DNA from 4 places in the Idiomarina sp. OXR-189 genome. Region 4 is predicted to be linked to each of the others. Evidence: predicted binding sites of a transcription regulator. Region 4 holds the regulator's gene; each other region holds the start of a gene.
What was found. Region 4 encodes sigma-54, which starts transcription at its own class of promoters, with help from an activator protein. Its sites were predicted from a motif close to GTTGGCACGNNNNTNGNNT; they were not measured.

Region 1: flgA (flagellar basal body P-ring formation chaperone FlgA) is a predicted target of sigma-54. The motif match lies at 1,543-1,561, and genes of this name have one in related genera.
Region 2: glnA (glutamate--ammonia ligase) is a predicted target of sigma-54. The motif match lies at 1,929-1,947, and genes of this name have one in related genera.
Region 3: flhA (flagellar biosynthesis protein FlhA) is a predicted target of sigma-54. The motif match lies at 3,641-3,659, and genes of this name have one in related genera.

What each region holds. Positions count from the first base shown of each region.
Region 1 covers NZ_CP139706.1:799,187-803,865, forward strand. Annotated here, with positions in the region: gene UM402_RS03880 (flagellar protein FlgN) at 1-293, opposite strand, end outside; gene flgM (flagellar biosynthesis anti-sigma factor FlgM) at 293-616, opposite strand; gene flgA (flagellar basal body P-ring formation chaperone FlgA) at 707-1,432, opposite strand; gene UM402_RS03895 (chemotaxis protein CheV) at 1,595-2,530, shown strand; gene UM402_RS03900 (CheR family methyltransferase) at 2,551-3,384, shown strand; gene flgB (flagellar basal body rod protein FlgB) at 3,480-3,881, shown strand; gene flgC (flagellar basal body rod protein FlgC) at 3,897-4,349, shown strand; gene flgD (flagellar hook assembly protein FlgD) at 4,364-4,679, shown strand, end outside.
Region 2 covers NZ_CP139706.1:2,452,277-2,456,955, reverse strand. Annotated here, with positions in the region: gene typA (translational GTPase TypA) at 1-1,656, opposite strand, end outside; gene glnA (glutamate--ammonia ligase) at 1,995-3,404, shown strand; gene glnL (nitrogen regulation protein NR(II)) at 3,476-4,534, shown strand; gene ntrC (nitrogen regulation protein NR(I)) at 4,527-4,679, shown strand, end outside.
Region 3 covers NZ_CP139706.1:828,353-833,031, reverse strand. Annotated here, with positions in the region: gene UM402_RS04080 (MinD/ParA family protein) at 1-18, opposite strand, end outside; gene flhF (flagellar biosynthesis protein FlhF) at 75-1,433, opposite strand; gene flhA (flagellar biosynthesis protein FlhA) at 1,451-3,598, opposite strand; gene UM402_RS04065 (prepilin-type N-terminal cleavage/methylation domain-containing protein) at 3,756-4,172, shown strand; gene UM402_RS04060 (prepilin-type N-terminal cleavage/methylation domain-containing protein) at 4,166-4,679, shown strand, end outside.
Region 4 covers NZ_CP139706.1:431,252-435,930, forward strand. Annotated here, with positions in the region: gene UM402_RS02065 (HPr family phosphocarrier protein) at 1-49, opposite strand, end outside; gene rapZ (RNase adapter RapZ) at 42-893, opposite strand; gene ptsN (PTS IIA-like nitrogen regulatory protein PtsN) at 884-1,354, opposite strand; gene hpf (ribosome hibernation promoting factor) at 1,358-1,645, opposite strand; gene UM402_RS02085 (RNA polymerase factor sigma-54) at 1,672-3,132, opposite strand; gene lptB (LPS export ABC transporter ATP-binding protein) at 3,154-3,879, opposite strand; gene lptA (lipopolysaccharide transport periplasmic protein LptA) at 3,881-4,417, opposite strand; gene lptC (LPS export ABC transporter periplasmic protein LptC) at 4,386-4,679, opposite strand, start outside.

The sequences.
Region 1 (4,679 bases), 370 kb from region 4:
TCATTGACTTGGTTTTGGTGTTGAACATTGGCGAGGGTTTGCTTAATGGACTCAACCGCAGCGGCTAACTGCGCGTCTTCTTTCAAAGTGTCTTTGTCGGGGTGCTCTGACAACAAAGTGTCGAGGCGTGTCACTTCGGCCAGAGCTTTTTCTTTTTCTGAAGTAATAGCAGGAACGTCGGCATGCTCGCGTTCGACAATGGCATTTAGCTCGCGCTGTTGCAGCAAAGCCAGCCTATCTAGCGACTCCGCCATGTCATCAAGCAATTGGTTTACCGACGCTACTTCCGTCATTACTCGTCGTTACCGCCTGCAAACAGGTCTGACTCAAACTGAGCCAGCTTGGACGCTAACTGCTCAACATTAATTTTGTATGAGCCGTTTTCAATTTCTGCTTTAATTCTGTCCACTTTAGCTTGGTCGATACCACTGCTGTTCATGGCCTTTTCCTGCAATCCACCCAGTTGTTGGGCTTCGCTGGTCAAGGAAACCGCGTCACCGCCTTTTTGAGAAACCGATGCAGAATTACCCGCCTGGCCGTTTTGAACCTGGCGATTGCTTGATTTGTTATCGATACTGGTGTTTTTCAATCCAGCATTATTGATGTTAATAGCCATTGTGTTGCCTCGCTAGATAGTAAGTCTCGGTTACTTATCGACCATATCCGAAAAAACTTAACTAAAAAATTCACTTTTTTGTAAAGTATTTTAAAGGTTGACGGTAACCTCGTTAAGCCCTGTCACAACAGCCTCTATCGATTTGCCTGAGCGGGCATTTTTTACAACAACTGACTCGCCTTTTAAACCGTCAGCTAACGCTTTTCCGTCAGCGGTAATTCTCAACGCCTTGTTTTGAGCTACTATTGTAACCGTTTGGTCCTCACAAACAAGGCAGGTGTCAGTCGCTCGAATGGCCTGTCCCGCACCAATGCGCTTTTTGACGCGAGCGCCAACCAATAGTTCCTTCTCGGTGTAAACATTAGAGCGTATTTGGTTTAAGTCCACTTCGGCAAACGTTAAATCGCTTTCGCTAATCATTTGACCCGGAGTCATGGGGCCGGACGCCGTCACGACATTTTTGTAACGGTAAATTCTGACCGGTACATAAGTACGCCACCCATTTGCCGTCGCACATTTAATTTCAACGGTTGTGTAGCCGTCTAAGCGCGCGTTGCTCGCCAAGCCAACATCTGGTGCTGCTGAGCAGCGTTTAGGCGTCATTCTTGGGTCGAGATTATTGGCAACAACATCAATGCGACCATTTTCAGGCGCTCTGACTCTTGAGCGCACAAAGTCATGCGCCAGAGTCTGTAATGCCTTATAATCCAGGCGTACGTCATTACCTTGCGCTTGTGCGTGATTTGGGCTCAGACCAATAAATAAGGTCGTTATTGCAAAAATCGAACTGATCAGCAGCGATTTACGTACTATCATAAAAATATCCTGACGTTATCTACTAAGGTTATCTGGCTGCCTGCCGAAAAAAACGGTATAACGTCAAAAGTTCGGCGGCGTCACCAATAAATATTTGCTGGTAGTGGTTTAAGCAAATACCGTGCCGAAGTAAGGTAGCCTGCCATATTACAGGAGTGAAGCATGGCCAGTATTCTCGATTCAGTGAATCAGCGCACACAAATGGTCGGACAAAACCGGCTGGAATTATTGTTGTTCAGATTAACGGGTAAACAACGTTTCGGTATTAACGTGTTTAAGGTAAGAGAAGTTCTACCTTGTCCAAAGTTAACGGCAATGCCGCAGCGCAACCCGTTAGTCAGAGGTGTTGCACATATTCGTGGCCAGGCTATTTCCATTATCGATTTGAGTATGGCAACCGGTGGGCCGGCTATCACCGACATTGAAAACCGCTTCGTCATTATTTCTGAATACAACAGAACCGTTCAGGGCTTCCTGGTGGGTGGTGTTGATCGCATTATGAATATTAATTGGGAAGACGTAATGCCACCGCCGAAAGGGGCCGGGCGCGACGCTTACCTGACAGCGGTCACCGAAATCGAAAATGAATTGGTTGAAATAATTGACGTTGAACGTATTTTGGCTGACATAGTGCCGGTTAACTCGGACGTTAGTGAAGAAGTGGCCAATGCAGAAGTCAATGTGGCCAAAGAAGACCTCACTATTCTTATTACCGATGACTCTTCAGTAGCACGCAACCAAATTAAGCGCGCGCTTCAGTCGCTGGGTATTAACCTGGAAGTGAAGAAAAACGGTAAAGAAGCGCTTGAGTATTTAAAAGAGAAAGCAAAAGAGCTGGGCGGCAATGTACATACCCACGTACCTGTTATGGTGTCCGACGTAGAGATGCCGGTGATGGATGGCTATACATTAACCGCTGAGGTAAAAGCTGCCCCCGATTTACGCGATATTCATGTTATTTTGCATACATCATTGAGTGGCGTCTTTAATCAGGCTATGGTGAAGAAAGTCGGCGCCGATGATTTTATTGCAAAATTTCATCCCGATGAGCTGGCGACAGCCGTTCAAAAATGGCTTAATACCGAAGTAACCATTTAAAGAGTAGCAGTTAATATAACGTGTCGAATCGCGAATTAAGTTTATCGGAATACCAAGAGTTTCGTCAGTTCCTGGAGCACCAGTGCGGTATTGTACTGGGCGAGAGTAAACTGTACTTGGTTAAAAGCCGGCTCAGCCCGTTAATGGGGCGCTTTAATATTGACTCGTTGTCAGAGTTGGTAAAGCGCTCTATGAAAATTAGTGAACGCGCACTGAGGGCGGCGGTTATTGACGCCATGACCACTAATGAAACCTTATGGTTTCGCGACACTTACCCATTTCAAATTCTGCACGATCGTATTTTTGCTGAATACAAAAACCACACCGGGCCTTTAAAAATATGGTCAGCGGCTTGTTCGTCTGGGCAAGAGCCGTACTCTATTGCCATTACTTATGACGAATTTAAGGCCAAAAATCCGGGTGCTCTAAAAGGTGGCATTAAAGTGACCGCCACGGATATTTCCAATAAGGTATTAGAGCAGTGTGGTATTGGTGAATACGACAGTTTGGCACTAGCGCGTGGCTTATCCGCAGAGCGTCGTCAAAAGTATTTCACTGACGGCAGTAAGCCAGGTTCGATGAAGGTCAGAGATAACTTAAAAACACATATCCACTTTCGTCACCTGAACTTATTGGACAGCTATTCATTACTCGGCAAGTTCGATGTTATTTTTTGCCGCAATGTGCTTATTTACTTCTCCCCGGAAGTAAAGCGGAAAATTATTGCCCAATTCCGGCAATCATTAAACCCGGGCGGCTATCTCATTCTTGGCGCATCGGAGTCTATTTCAGGCTTAACCGATGACTTCGAGATGATTCGCTGCAACCCCGGTATTATCTATCGTCGTAAGTAACGACGCCCCTTAGCCTACTTTTCAAAAATATCTGTCGGAAATTCTGGCACGATATCTGCATTGTCTTCACCATCGAACACTGTGGAGACAAAAAAATGGCACTTTCCATGGATAAAATTATGGGAATACAGCAACACACGTTGGGTATACGTACCCAGCGTGCGGAGCTTATTGCCAATAACATTGCAAACGCAGACACCCCCGGCTACAAGGCCAAAGGGCTGGATTTTCAGCAAGCTCTGCAACAGGCACAGCGCGGCATTGAAACGCACAAAATGGCGCGCACCCACGAAAAGCACTTCAACGTTGAAATAAAGCCGCAGGGCACAGAGAAGTTTCGCGTGCCGAATCAACCTGATACCGGTGACGGTAATACCGTTGATGTACAGTTGGAACAAAACTTGTATGCACAGAATGCACTGGAATACGAAATGACCATGAACTTTCTTGACGGACGCATTAGCGGTGTGAAGAAAGCCCTCGGCGGCGGACAGTAGGTGAGGTGAAAAACAATGAGCCTATTTAATATTTTTAACGTGACCGGTTCGGCAATGAGTGCTCAGTCAGTGCGACTGAACACCACTGCCAGTAATTTGGCGAACGCGAACTCGGTCAGCAGCAGTATCGATGAAACTTACCGTGCCCGTAACCCGGTCTTTGCTACGGCGCTGGCCGACGCGCAGGGCGACTACCGTGGTAACAGCCTGACCAACCAGACGCAGGCTGGACAAGCGGCAGGCGTCAAGGTACTGGGCATTGTTGAAAGTAATGACCCTTTGCAGGTTGAGTACGCACCAAACCACCCCATGGCGGACGAAAATGGCTACATCTATAAGCCGAACGTTAACACCATGGAAGAAATGGCGAACATGATTTCGGCATCCCGCTCATATCAGACCAACGTTCAGGTAGCGGATACAGCCAAAACAATGACGCAGCGTTTACTACGCTTGGGTCAAGGGTAAGCAGGAGATAACAAATGGAAGGCGTAAGCAATAACTCCTACATCGACAGCATGAAATGGAAGAAGGACGAAGGCGCGAAATACGCTGACCCTGACGAGCAGCAAAAGCTTGAGCAGGAAGACTTCTTCAAGTTGTTGACGCAGCAGTTAAATATGCAGGATCCGTCCAAGCCGGTTGAGAATGATCAGATGATTGCTCAAATGACCAGCTTCACCATGGCGGAAGGTATTACCGGAATGTCTGAGCGTTTTGACCAGTTTGCGGAAGACATGACATCAAACCAGGCATTGCAGGCTTCGACTATGGTTGGGCGCAAAGTATTGGTTCCGA
Region 2 (4,679 bases), 580 kb from region 4:
AACGTTGGTCAGCTGCTTACCTTTAAGGCAGTTAACAGTTAAGTCGTTCGAACGGTTATGAATACCAATAACCTGGCCTTCATAAACTTCGTCGCCGTGCGCTGCGAATAATTTACCGCGCTCTTGCAGGTTAAACAGTGCGTAAGTCAATGCTTTACCCTGTGCGTTCGAAATGAGTACGCCGTTCACGCGTTGGCCAATAGTGCCGCCTTTGTGCGGACCGTAATGATCAAACGTGTGATACATCAAACCAGTACCAGATGTCAGTGTCATGAACTCAGTCTGGAAGCCAATTAAGCCACGGCTTGGTACTTCGAAGTCGACACGAACACGGCCTTTACCGTCAGGTGTCATGTTTGTCATCTCGGCTTTACGTAGGCCAAGTTTTTCCATGACCGAACCCTGGTGCTGCTCTTCGATATCAACCGTCAAAGACTCATACGGTTCCATTTTCTTACCGTCTTCTTCTTTGATGATAACTTCCGGGCGAGATACAGCCAGCTCGAAACCTTCGCGACGCATGTTCTCGATTAATACACCTAAGTGCAATTCACCACGGCCTGATACGCGGAATTTATCCGGGTTATCCGTTTCTTCAACGCGAAGCGCTACGTTGTGAACCAGCTCTTGCTGTAAACGCTCAAGAATTTGACGTGAAGTAACGAATTTACCTTCTTTACCCGCGAACGGAGAGGTGTTGACCTGGAACGTCATGGTAACCGTTGGTTCGTCAACGCTTAGCGGTTTCATTGCTTCAGCTGCGCCAACAGCACAAACGGTATCTGAAATTTTCAGTTCGCCCAAACCGGTTATCGCACAAATGTCGCCTGCATGCGCTGATTCAGCGTCAATGCGGTCAAGGCCGAGGTAGTTAAATACTTTACCAATTTTACCGCTACGCTCTTTGCCGTCAGCACCGACAATGGTCACCGGTTGGTTGACTTTCACGCTACCGCGAGTCACACGACCAATACCGATAACGCCAAGGTAGCTAGAGTAATCCAGCTGCGAAATTTGCATCTGTAAGTCAGCGTCAGGGTCTGCGTCTGGGTGGCTAACTTCGTTAACGATAGTTTCGAACAACGGTGTCATGTTGTCGCCAACCGTTTCTTCTTCACGAGTCGCCCAACCGTTTAGAGCTGATGCGTAAACCACTGGGAAGTCTAATTGCTCATCAGTAGCGCCTAAGTTATCGAACAAGTCGAATACTTGGTCCATGACCCAGTCAGGGCGAGCGCCGGGACGGTCGATTTTGTTGATGACAAGAATTGGGTTTAAACCGTGCTCGAACGCTTTCTGTGTAACGAAACGAGTTTGCGGCATAGGACCGTCAACAGCGTCGACCACCAGCAATACGGAGTCAGCCATTGATAATACACGTTCTACTTCACCGCCAAAGTCAGCGTGTCCAGGAGTGTCCAGAATGTTGATGCGGTAATCCTGCCAGTTAACGGCTGTATTTTTTGCCAAAATGGTAATGCCGCGTTCTTTTTCCAGATCGTTAGAGTCCATGATGCGCTCTTCGAGCTCACCACGACTTTCTAAGGTGCCAGATTGTTGAAGTAGTTTGTCGACCAGTGTGGTTTTACCATGGTCTACGTGCGCAATAATCGCAATGTTGCGAAGCTTATTGATATCAAATGCCTGAGTTGTCATTAAGAAAGCCTGTGTTTGTCGGTAGTGAGTGTAAACCCAACCCTTCCGACGGGGGTTTATGAAAAATAGCGGCGTATTCTACCTTCTTAGACTCTATTAAAAAAGACCTGATTGTTTTTTGTTCGCTATTTTTACTGAATAATCGGACAATAGTTTCGAGACTTACTGTGAACTTTTGCACCGTCATGGTGCGTAATGGGCTATAGTGGTGCGAATTTGTTGGTGCGAAATAAATGATTTTAAGCAACCTTTTGATTTATAAAGGAAAGTAAATTGGCATAAGCTTTGCTATACTGTGCCTGTTACTTTTAAAAAGACGCTGTCTACTGGAGGACAACATGTCAGCTGATAAGATTTTCGATACCATTAAAGAAAACGACGTAAAATTCGTCGACCTACGCTTTACCGATACTAAGGGTAAAGAACAACACGTCACTATCCCGGTGTCGCAAATCGATGACGACTTCTTTGAAGAAGGCAAAATGTTTGACGGCTCGTCAATTGCGGGCTGGAAAGGTATTAATGAATCAGACATGGTGCTGATGCCGGACAACGAGTCGGCAGTATTAGACCCGTTCACTGATGAAATGACCCTGAATATTCGTTGCGACATTTTAGAGCCTGAAACGCTGCAAGGTTACAGCCGTGACCCTCGCTCTATTGCCAAACGTGCGGAAGAGTTCTTGCGCAGTTCAGGCATTGCTGATGAAGCTTATTTTGGTCCTGAGCCAGAGTTCTTCCTGTTCAACGACGTTCGTTTCCGTACCGATATGAGCGGTTCGTTCTACAAAATTGATGCCGATGAAGCAGAGTGGAACTCGGGTCGTGAATATTCGGAAGGCAATATGGCGCACCGCCCTGGTGTTAAAGGCGGTTACTTCCCGGTACCTCCGGTTGACTCAGCTCACGACATTCGTGGCACCATGAGTTTGGTTATGGAAGACATGGGTTTAGTGGTTGAGGCGCACCACCATGAGGTGGCGACAGCCGGTCAGAACGAGGTAGCGACCCGTTTCAACACCTTAACGACTAAAGCCGACGAGCTTCAGGTGTACAAATACGTTGTTCATAACGTCGCGCACTCTTATGGCATGACAGCAACCTTTATGCCTAAGCCATTAGTCGGTGATAACGGCTCTGGTATGCACGTACACATGTCACTGAACAAAGGCGGTGAAAACCTATTTGCCGGTGATCAGTACGCTGGTTTGAGTGAAACCGCGTTGTATTACATTGGCGGTATTGTTAAGCATGCTCGCGCGATTAACGCCTTCGCAAACGCATCAACGAACTCATATAAACGTTTGGTTCCTGGTTTTGAAGCGCCGGTTATGCTGGCTTACTCCGCGCGTAACCGTTCAGCGTCCATTCGTATTCCGTTGGTGTCTAGCGCTAAAGCCCGTCGTATTGAGGTACGCTTCCCTGACCCTAGCGCGAACCCTTACCTATGTTTCACTGCGCTACTTATGGCTGGTCTTGACGGTATTCGTAACAAGATTCACCCGGGTGATGCAATGGATAAGGACTTATATAACTTGCCACCGGAAGAGGCAAAAGATATTCCGACCGTTTGTCATTCGTTGGAAATGGCGCTGGAAGCATTAGATAAAGACCGTGACTTCCTGAAGCAAGGCGGGGTCATGGACGATGACATGATCGATGCGTACATTGGTCTGAAGTACAACGAAGTTGAAACACTGAAGAAGACAACACACCCTGTTGAATTCGACATGTACTACAGTGTTTAACAACCTTTAGAGGGCGGTTTATACCGCCCTTTTTATTTGCACCAACATGGTGCATAAGCTAATCTTCCCTTGTGAACATTAACTCATTAATTAATCAGCTGCTGACCGGGATACTCGCTTTAGACGAGAGCCTCACTATTCGTTACGTTAATTCGGCAGCGGAGTCCCTATTTGATCATAGTGCGAAGCGTCTGCTTGGAGAGCCTTTCTCGACGGCTTTTTTTCAGTGCTCGTTAGCCAGTGAAACCATTGCCAATTGCTTTCATTATGAGCAAAGAGTGCTCAATACGGATGCGGAATTCGCTTTGCATTCAGGGCATCGAATTACCGTCGATGTGTGCATTCAGACCATTCAGGATGACGGTCAAACACTGTTGTTGATGGAGCTTCGCAAGGCGGACCAACTGCGCCGCATTAATCAGGAAGACCAGCAGCGGAACCAATTGTTTGCTACCCAGCATTTATTGCGCGGTATGGCGCATGAAATAAAAAACCCATTAGGCGGACTACGCGGTGCGGCACAGCTGCTGGCGCGTGAGCTGAACGACGATTATTTAAAAGAATACACGGACTTAATTATCAGTCAGTCTGACCGTTTGCGTTTTTTGGTCGATCGCCTGTTAGGCCCTATGAAGCCCGGCAAGCGAGAACGGGTCAATGTGCATGAAATAACGGAGCGCGTGGCGAAGACGTTGTCTTATGAATACGGCGATGCACTGAACATTGTTCGCGACTACGACCCGTCATTGCCGGATATTATGATTGTCGAAGAAAGCTGTGAGCAGGTGTTTTTAAACATTGCACAAAATGCAGCCCAAGCGATGAACGGCAAAGGGAAGCTCATTGTAAGAACCCGAGTTGAGCATCAGTTAACGCTTTTCGGAGAGCGTTACCGGCAATGCGCTGTGGTTCACTTTATCGATAATGGTCCTGGCATTTCTGACGAGCTTAGTAACACCCTGTTTTATCCGTTAGTTAGCGGCAGAGCAGAGGGTACGGGGCTGGGACTGTCTCTGGCACAAACCATTGTGCACCAGCATAAAGGCAAAATTGAGGTCAGCTCTGAACCGGGACGTACTCAATTTTCTGTCTATTTACCTTATGTGAGTGAGGGCACAGGAAATGACTGACGCAAGTTTATGGATAATTGATGACGATGAGTCCATTCGCTGGGTGCTGGAAAAGGCTTTTGCAAACAGTCGTTATCATGTACGTACTTTTTCTGACAGCGCTACATTTTTTAGCGAACTTGAGCAGGCTCAGCCCACTGTGGTA
Region 3 (4,679 bases), 400 kb from region 4:
ACCGCTTGCTTGATCCATCGGGCGTATCTCTTATTTTACTTCTTCGACAACAGCGTCATTTTATAACGGCTCACTCAGCGAGAAAACGCCGCATTCCAGTACGATTTTGGCACGTCTGATACCGAGGAACAAATGCTTTTGTCCATTAATCGCTCGGCTTCAGACACCAGATAATTTGCGTCGGCAACTTTAATGTCTTCAGGCACTTGCTGACCATTGGTCACATAACCAACAGGCAGGCCGTTTTCAATTGCCACACTGATACTTTCTCCTAAACTTAAGCATTCGTCCAGTTTGGTAAAAATACAACCCGACAAAGGTAGTGTTTTAAACTGCTTAACTGCGTCATCTAACACTTGATTTTGTGAGGTTGCCGACAATACCAGGTAAGGTCGAATTCTCAGGCGTGTATTCTGGATAAGCTGCCCCAGTTGCTCGCTTAAGCGTTTATCGCGCTGACCCATACCCGCTGTATCAATTAAAATCAGGCTCTTATCGCGCAGCGACAACAAAGAGTCGGCTAATTCTTTCGCATCTTTTGCTACTTTCACTGGACAGCCAATAATACGTCCGTAGGTCTGTAATTGTTCACTGGCACCAATTCTGAAGGTGTCAGTAGTAATCAATGCGACTTTATCCGCGCCATGACGTTGCGCATAACGCGCCGCCAACTTAGCAATAGTGGTGGTTTTACCCACGCCGGTAGGACCGACAAGAGCAACAGCCCCGCCGCGTGTCAAAATATCGTCGTTGGTGGTATTCAACTGACCTTCCAACAAATGCATGGTTTGCTCCCAGGCATCTTCGTCTGAGCTGCTTTCAGGAATAAAGCAGGCAATTTGGTCAGCAATACGTTCGCTAAGACCCATTGTCATGAGTCGCTGCATTAACATGGCACGCACCGGCTCTTCGCGCTCCATTTCCTGCTTCATGAGGCCGCTTAACTGATGCTCTAACAACTGACGAATACCGTTAACCTGTGAGCGCAGCTCTGCTATCGCTTCCGAGTCGTTACTGTCAGGTGTATTCATTTGCTCAGGGAAAATATCTGCTTGTGGTTGCTCCGGTTGAGCTGACGCAGATTGGTGCGCCATTTGCTGATAACCGCCATGGTCTTCTTGAGTCGCTGCTTGCGGTTCAGGTTGCTGAGGCGCAGACGCAGACGTCGCATTTTGGCGCTGCAACAGTTCCGCCAGAGATTGAGCCGGAGCTTCCGACTCTTGCTGTGCTTGCCGCGGCTGTGGCGCATGTGAATTTGCAGGCATTTCCGGAGCCGCTTCCGGCGCACGCGCGTCAGGGTCAACAGCCGCCACTAGCTCGATACCACCGTTAACCTTTTTGTTTGAAAGAATGATTGCATCAGCACCTAAGGTTTCTTTAACCTGCTGTAAGCCCCGACGCATATCTTCTGCAAAAAAGCGTTTAATTTTCACAAGCGACTCCCGTTGTCTTAGGTAGCGGTTTGTTCACCACTGTTTTGTTGTCCACCAATTGAGCTGACAATGCGAATTTGTTTGTCATCCGGAATTTCCTGATACGACAACACACGCATACCGTCGGTAGCGTGGCGCGCAAATCGCGCCATAGTTGAGCGTAGTAGCCCGGATGTCAGCAACACTGACGGTTCCCCGTTCATTTCCTGCTGCTGATGCGTTTCGCGTAACGACTGTTGCAAGCGTTCGGCTAAACCTGGTTCAATACCGGCGCCTTGCTGATTTCCGTCGTTACCAGCCATCTGTAGTGACTGATGCAACATCTGTTCCAACTCTGGCGCCAAAGTTATGACAGGCAGTTCTGCTTCACCTTCTGAAATGTCCTGAACAATTAAGCGACGCAGAGAAATTCGAACGGCGGCCGTTAATACATCAGGATCCTGACTGCGGCCGGCATACTCAACCAGCGTTTGCACAATGGTGCGCATATCGCGTATAGCAATGCCTTCATCCAGTAAGTTCTGTAACACTTTGACAAAGTTACCCAGGGACAATAAGTCAGGAATAAGTCCTTCTACCAACTTGGGATGCGTACGCCCAAGGCGATCAAGCAGCTCTTGAGCTTCTTCATGACCCAGCAATTGCGACGCATGGTTAGTAACAATTTGACTTAAGTGAGTGGCCACTACCGTCGCAGCATCCACTACGGTGTAACCCAGAGTTTGTGCGTGCTCTTTTTGCTCTGGACGGATCCATACTGCGTCCAGACCGAAAGCAGGGTCAGTGGTTTTTTCGCCTTCAAGTTCTCCGAAGACCTGACCCGGATTAATAGCAAGCTCCCAATCGTGGCGAATTTCCGCTTCACCCATGGTCACACCCATTAATGTAATACGGTAGCTGTTAGGCCCTAAGTCGAGGTTATCCCGAATATGCACCGCGGGTACCAGGAAGCCGAATTCCTGCGACTGCTTCTTACGCACCCCTTTAATACGGGAAAGGAGCTCGCCGCCCTGCTGTTTGTCAACCAATGGAATAAGGCGATACCCCACTTCCAGGCCAATGGTGTCAACATGTCGAACATCGTCCCAGGACAGTTCTTTTTGCTGTGCCTGCTGAACTTGCTGCTCTTGTTCTTTTTCAACCAGCTCGCCTTGCTCGGTCTTGTTCTTTTTAAGTTTGAAATACGCAGCGCCCGCAAGAATTGCCGACATGCTGAGGAACGCTAAATGAGGCATACCCGGAATCACACCCATAGCGAACAATACCGAGCTGGAAATAACCAATACTTTCGGGTTGTCGAGCAACTGCAGAACAACCGCGTCACCCATGTCTTTACTGTCATTCTCGCGGGTAATAATAATTGCGGTTGCAACAGACAGTAACAGTGCTGGAATTTGGGCGACCAAGCCGTCACCAATGGTCAGAAGCGTGTACACTTCTACCGCTTCACCGAAGGTCAAGCCGTACTGGATCATACCAATGAGCAAGCCACCAACAATGTTGATAAGAAGAATAAGAATACCGGCGATGGCGTCGCCTTTAACAAACTTACTGGCACCATCCATTGAGCCGTAGAAGTCAGCTTCCCGAGTGACGTCACTGCGTCGCTGTTTGGCTTCTTCCTGGTTAATAAGGCCGGCGTTCAAGTCCGCGTCAATGGCCATTTGTTTACCTGGCATGGCGTCCAACGTAAAGCGAGCGGTTACTTCGGATATACGCCCCGCACCTTTAGTAATAACCACGAAGTTAATAATAACGAGAATGGCGAAGACCACTAAACCAACGGTGTAGTTACCGCCGATGACAACACTACCAAAGGCTTCAATGACGCTACCTGCTGCGCCCGGCCCATTGTGGCCCTCGAGTAAAACGATACGTGTCGATGCCACGTTTAAGCTAAGCCGCAGTACTGTGGCGATAAGCAGAACTGTCGGAAAGGCAGCGAAATCCAGTGGTCGTTGGGTATAAACCGCAACCAGCATAACCACTAGCGATAGTGTAATAGAGAACGAAAACAGAATATCCAGCACCATCGCCGGAATAGGCAGCACCACCATCGCCAAAATGGCCATAATGGCTAAAGGTGTACCAAAGCCTTTAATTAAATGGGCATTGTTTTGCGTGAAATTTCTTAAACTTACTAACTTTTCGGCACCGCTCGCCATACGTCTTCCTGTTGCGTCAAAAAGTTGAACCTGCGGTGTTTTATTCAAGAATCGAGCCAGCTTTTTAAATAGTTGCTGACAATACGGTGCGAGCTAGCTTACAGACATTTTTTGGCTTGCGGCTAAACTATCTGCACTTCGAATAACAGGGGGCTCTGTGCGCGGTTACTCCTTAATTGAATTGCTGATTGCATTGGCTATAACGGCTGGGTTAGGTGCCTTGTCGATGCCTTTGTTCAAACAGCAGACTGAAAGTTTATTACTGCAACAGGCGAGCTCTCGGTGGCTGTCGTATTTACACCAAGTCAAAGCAAAAGCACAACGAGCGGAAGACAATATAATGGCAGATCTCGCGCCTCTCGAAGGTCGTTCAAATGTGTTTGAGCTGGCAACGGAGTCGACTTATAGCTCAACAAGCCCGTTAGTATTCTACGGTGTTTCTGGCGGTGCTGCGCCCGGGCATATTCGCATTATGAACAATAGCAATACCGTGAAAGTCATTATTAGCAGCAAGGGTCGAGTTCGCTCCTGTGTCAGTCATGGGCCAGCTTTGCCTGGTTTGTCCTCATGCTAGACAGAAAGCACGCTCAAAAAAGTAATGGATACAGCTTAATTGAAGTGCTTGTTGCTGCGTCACTGGGAGCCATTATTGTCATGACTGCACAACAGCTATTGCAATGGCAGAAAGGCGCTCAACATAGCTCCGTTTCAAAGGCACGGTTTACGTTGAACGGGCAAGCGGTTGCAGAGGAGTTTTTTAGCAGTTTAAACAGTGCGGTGGTTGAAGGCCTGCAAAACCCAGAGCGTGGTTGCTATGTCTTTCCGACACAAAACGGAGGCTCTGTCGGTTTTAGGGTTAGAGGTTATCAGTTACAGAATAACCCGATGACGCTGGACTGCGCGGGTTATGGTTGGCAGTCGTTAACCGATAGAGCGCAATTTTACGTTCAGGAATTACAGGTTGAAGCTGATGCCTCCTTAAATTCAGAAAACAGCTCGAAGCTGTTTATTACATTGTTGATTTCGCGAGAGACAACCCAAGGCGTTCAGGAACAACAATTTAAGCGGACAATTACCGTTT
Region 4 (4,679 bases):
GAAGTCCTAGTTTATTGCGTATAACAAGTGTCTTGCAAGCTTTAGTCATGCTGCTTTAACTCCCGATGACGGACTTGAACTTTCACCGATTTTTGTTCAAAACGCTCTGCTAACTGCTGAGAAATATAAACGGAGCGATGCTGCCCGCCAGTACAGCCTGTAGCAATCGTTAAGTAGCTGCGGTTGCTGCGCTGAAAGTGTGGCAGCCAGGTTCCCAAAAAGTTTTCGAGCTGATAAATAAACTTAGTCACTAACGGCTGTTGTCGGAAATAATGCTGCACATCCGGGTCTAACCCCGTGAGCAATTTGAGCTCGGGTTGCCAGTGCGGATTAGGCAATATGCGAGCGTCAAACACAAAGTCGGCGTCTTTCGGCAGTCCATACTTAAACCCAAATGACTGAAAAACGATAATCAGTTTTTTATCTGCTCTGCCTAATACACGCTCTCGCACCTCTTCGCTCAGTTGATGCAATGACAAGTCGCTGCTGTCGAGGCGCCAGGTGGCGCGTTCCATAATAGGCTCTAGCAACTTCAGTTCAGCTTGTAACGCATCAACCAAAGGTAACTCTTTTTGCGACAGCGGGTGCAATCGGCGTGTTTCACCAAATCGCTTAAGCAGGGTGTTGTCGTCGGCATCAATAAATAGAACTTCGGGTTCAACCCCTTTGGGTAAAAAATTAAGTGAATCGAGCAGCTCTTCTGAATGCTCTGGCAAGTTGCGAACGTCAATGCTTATGGCGATTTTAGAATACTGTTCCATGACCGCATGGACCAGTGTTGGTAGTAGGCTAATGGGTAAGTTGTCGACACAGTAAAAGCCAAGATCCTCGAGTACTCGAAGGGCGATAGTTTTACCCGATCCCGAGCGACCACTGACAATAATCAGTTGCATGGCTTATCTTCACCTTCCCCAATAAATAGTTGATAAAGTGCGTTGTCTGTATCAGCGTTGCGAAGTGCTCTGGTGCAATCTTTGTCGTTCATACGACGTGCAACTGCGGCCAGTGTTTGTAAATGGTTTTCATGCTCTGACTCAGGCACTAACAGCGCAAAAATAATATCAACCGGCTGGTTATCAATAGCGTCAAATTCAATCGGCTCATCCAACGTCAATAATACGGCAACCGGATGGCTGGCTTTAGCGAGTCGTCCATGGGGTATCGCAATACCTAAACCAATGCCGGTACTTCCCAAGCGCTCGCGATTTATAAGGCTTTCAAAAATGTCATGACGGGTAATGCCTGACAGTTTCGGCGCGACAATTTGGCTAATGGTTTCTAATACCCGCTTTTTACTTGCACCCTCGACTGCACACTTGGTGCAGTCGGGGCTTAACAACTCACTTATTTGCATGGACTAATGCTTTTTCATTTTTTCTTTGTGTTTAATAACCTGACGGTCAAGCTTATCGATTAAACCATCAATGGCTGCGTACATATCATCGTGAACAGAGTCAGCAAAAATTTCACCGCCGTTCAAATGCACGGTAGCTTCTGCTTTTTGATTCGTTTTTTCAACATTAAGGATGACGTGAACGTTGGTTATATGGTCAAAATGGCGCTCTAACTTAGCAAATTTTGTATCCACATACTCACGCAGAGACTCAGTGATATCGATATGATGACCAGTAAGATTAATTTGCATAACGTCTTCCTTCTGCAGTTTACAAGTTATAAAAGACTCTTGCGTTGACTCGATGAGGGAATATTCAATGATTCCCGGTACTTCGCAATTGTCCTCCTCGCTACTTTGATGCCTTGCTCGGCTATCAGTTCAGCGATTTTGCTGTCGCTTAATGGTTTGCTACGATTTTCTGCAGCGACTAACTTCTTAATTAAAGCACGTATTGCGGTACTTGAACACTCACCTCCACCTTCTGTACTGACATGGCTTGAGAAAAAGTATTTCAGCTCAAATATACCTCTTGGGCAGTGCAGAAACTTCTGCGTCGTTACCCGTGAAATAGTACTTTCATGCATTTCTACCGCTTCGGCGACATCGTTGAGTACCATAGGCTTCATTGCCTCTTCGCCGTACTCAAAAAAGCCTTGCTGGCGCTGGACAATGCAGTTGGCAACTTTCAGCAGTGTTTCATTACGGCTTTCGAGGCTTTTAATAAACCAACGAGCTTCTTGCGTATGGTTTTTAATATACTGACTGTCTGCCGAGGACTTCGCCGCTTTACTCAGTGCCGCGTATTCTTCATTGACCTTTAATTTAGGTACGCTATCGGGGTTTAATTCGACCACCCAGCGGCCATTCTTTTTCATGACTGCAACGTCAGGAATAACGTACTCGACTTCTTGCTGAGCAATTTGCTCGCCCGGATGCGGGTGCATTTGCTGAATCAGGCGCATCACTTCCCGCAAGTCGCCTTCTGTTAGCTTTAGTTTGCGCTGAATATTGCGAAAGTCGCGGTTGCCTAACAAGTCCATATGATCGCAAACAAGGGTTAGGGCGTCATATTTGAAGGGCGTGCGGTCATCCAGTTGTCTTAACTGAATGGCGAGACACTCACTGACTGTGCGCGCACCAACTCCGACAGGGTCGAAATGTTGAATGCGCTTGAGTACCATGCAAACTTCTTCCTCGCCAACCTCGGGTAGGCGCACAGACTCTATAATGTCGTCGATATCTGCGGTTAAATAACCGTTGTCGTCAATAGCCTCAATAATGGCTTCGCCAATGGCGGTGTCTTCCTCAGAAAAGTGTGAGAGCTGCATTTGCCAAATGAGATGATCCTGCAGAGATTCGCTGGTTGAGCCTTGGTAAACCTCGTAGTCGCCGTCGTACGACTTACTGCTCGATGCTGCGCCATTGACTGGCGTAGATGACGAATAAGTATCGTCCCAGGTACTGTCGACAGGCAGATCTTCCGGCATTTCCTGAGTTTTAATAACGTCGGATGTTTCTCGTTGGCTGTCGTCTTTATGTAAGGAGTTTACATGATCCGCGCTGTCGCTGTCCTGGGACTGCTCACTCTCGACTTCTAACAATGGGTTATTGTCCAGAGCGTCTTGAATCTCTGCCTGTAAGTCGAGCGAAGAGAGCTGCAGCAAGCGTATAGCTTGTTGTAACTGAGGCGTCATGGTCAGTTGCTGACCAATTTTTAGCTGCAGACTTTGTCTCATGGTTATCGTCCCGGTATCACATTAAAGGGTGAACTGCTCACCGAGGTAAACGTCTTTAACCTGTTGATTCGATAATATACTTTCTGCATCTCCGCTGGCAATAAGTTCTCCGTGGCTAACAATATACGCGTGTTCACAAACGGACAGCGTTTCTCTGACATTATGATCGGTAATAAGTACACCAATACCACGCTGCTTCAAATGTTCAACAATTTTCTTAATATCGATAACCGAAATAGGGTCAACGCCTGCGAAAGGTTCATCTAACAGAATGAACGTGGGTTCAGCAGCCAGTGCGCGTGCGATTTCAACGCGGCGCCTTTCGCCGCCGGATAAACTCATGCCCAGGCTATTAGCGATATGCCCAATATTAAACTCCTCCAGCAGCGAGTCGAGCTGCTCTTCGCGCTCGTTTGCAGAGAGCTCTTTGCGAGTTTCTAAAATAGCCATCAAGTTATCACGCACGGTCAATTTTCTGAAAATAGACGCCTCTTGCGGTAAGTAGCCAATTCCGCGCCGAGCGCGCTCGTGCATAGGTAGAGCGGTTAAGTCGTCTTTATCCAGTAAAATCTGGCCTTTGTCGCTGTTGATCAAGCCGACAATCATATAGAAGGTTGTTGTCTTCCCTGCGCCATTTGGGCCTAACAGCCCAATAATTTGGCCCTGACTGACTTCCAGACTAACGTCTTTTACAACCTGACGACGCTTAAAGCTTTTGGCGAGATGTTTAACTCGTAAGGTTGCCATATTAAGGGTTCTCGTTATCGTTTTTGTCGTCTTTTGTTTTCGGCGTAAATATCGTAATCACGCGTCCGTTATCGGTATCAGAACTGCTTGCCGAGATGGTTTGCTCAGCCAAGTCATAAACAATAGTATCGCCACTTGAACTACTGGTACCTTGCGAAATTTTTGCATCGCCACTGAGTTCAAGCCGCTGCTCAGTCTGGAAGTAGGTTATCTTATTGGCTTGAGCACTAATTTCATTTCCGTTTTCCAGCGTTTGTGTATAGGTTGCCGGAGAGCCTTCTGCAATAAAGGTGTCTGCTTGTTCACCGCTTTCACTGGCGGAGGCTTCAAGTCGGTCAGCTTTAATAAGCAAGGTACCTTGCCGAATGATAACGTTGTCAGTCAGTACTAGCTTATTATTCTTGATGTCGAACTGCTCGTGGCTCGACTCGACTTCCATTGGCTTTTTAAAATCAGCTTTTCCTTGTGCCATAACAGCCAAAGGAAGCACTAATAGCGCCAGGAAGCTAAGACTTTGGCTGGAAAACCGTTTTAACATGTCGTTTTAACTCCATTATTTCTGCGCTCATGTCGGCGCTTAAACCATCACCACGAACGACCACTTGTGGCCCTCGCATTATTACTGGGTATTCAGTACTCATGGACTCATTGGCTAAGTCTATAACCAGGTATTCTGTCATGATGCGTTGTATTGGTGAACTTTCCTGCAAAGCCTGTATCTCGACACTGCGCTCCAGAATCAGCGTTTTGTCATCGTAAAAGGTACCTTGCTCCGCACTGACTTGCCAGGTTTCAGTACC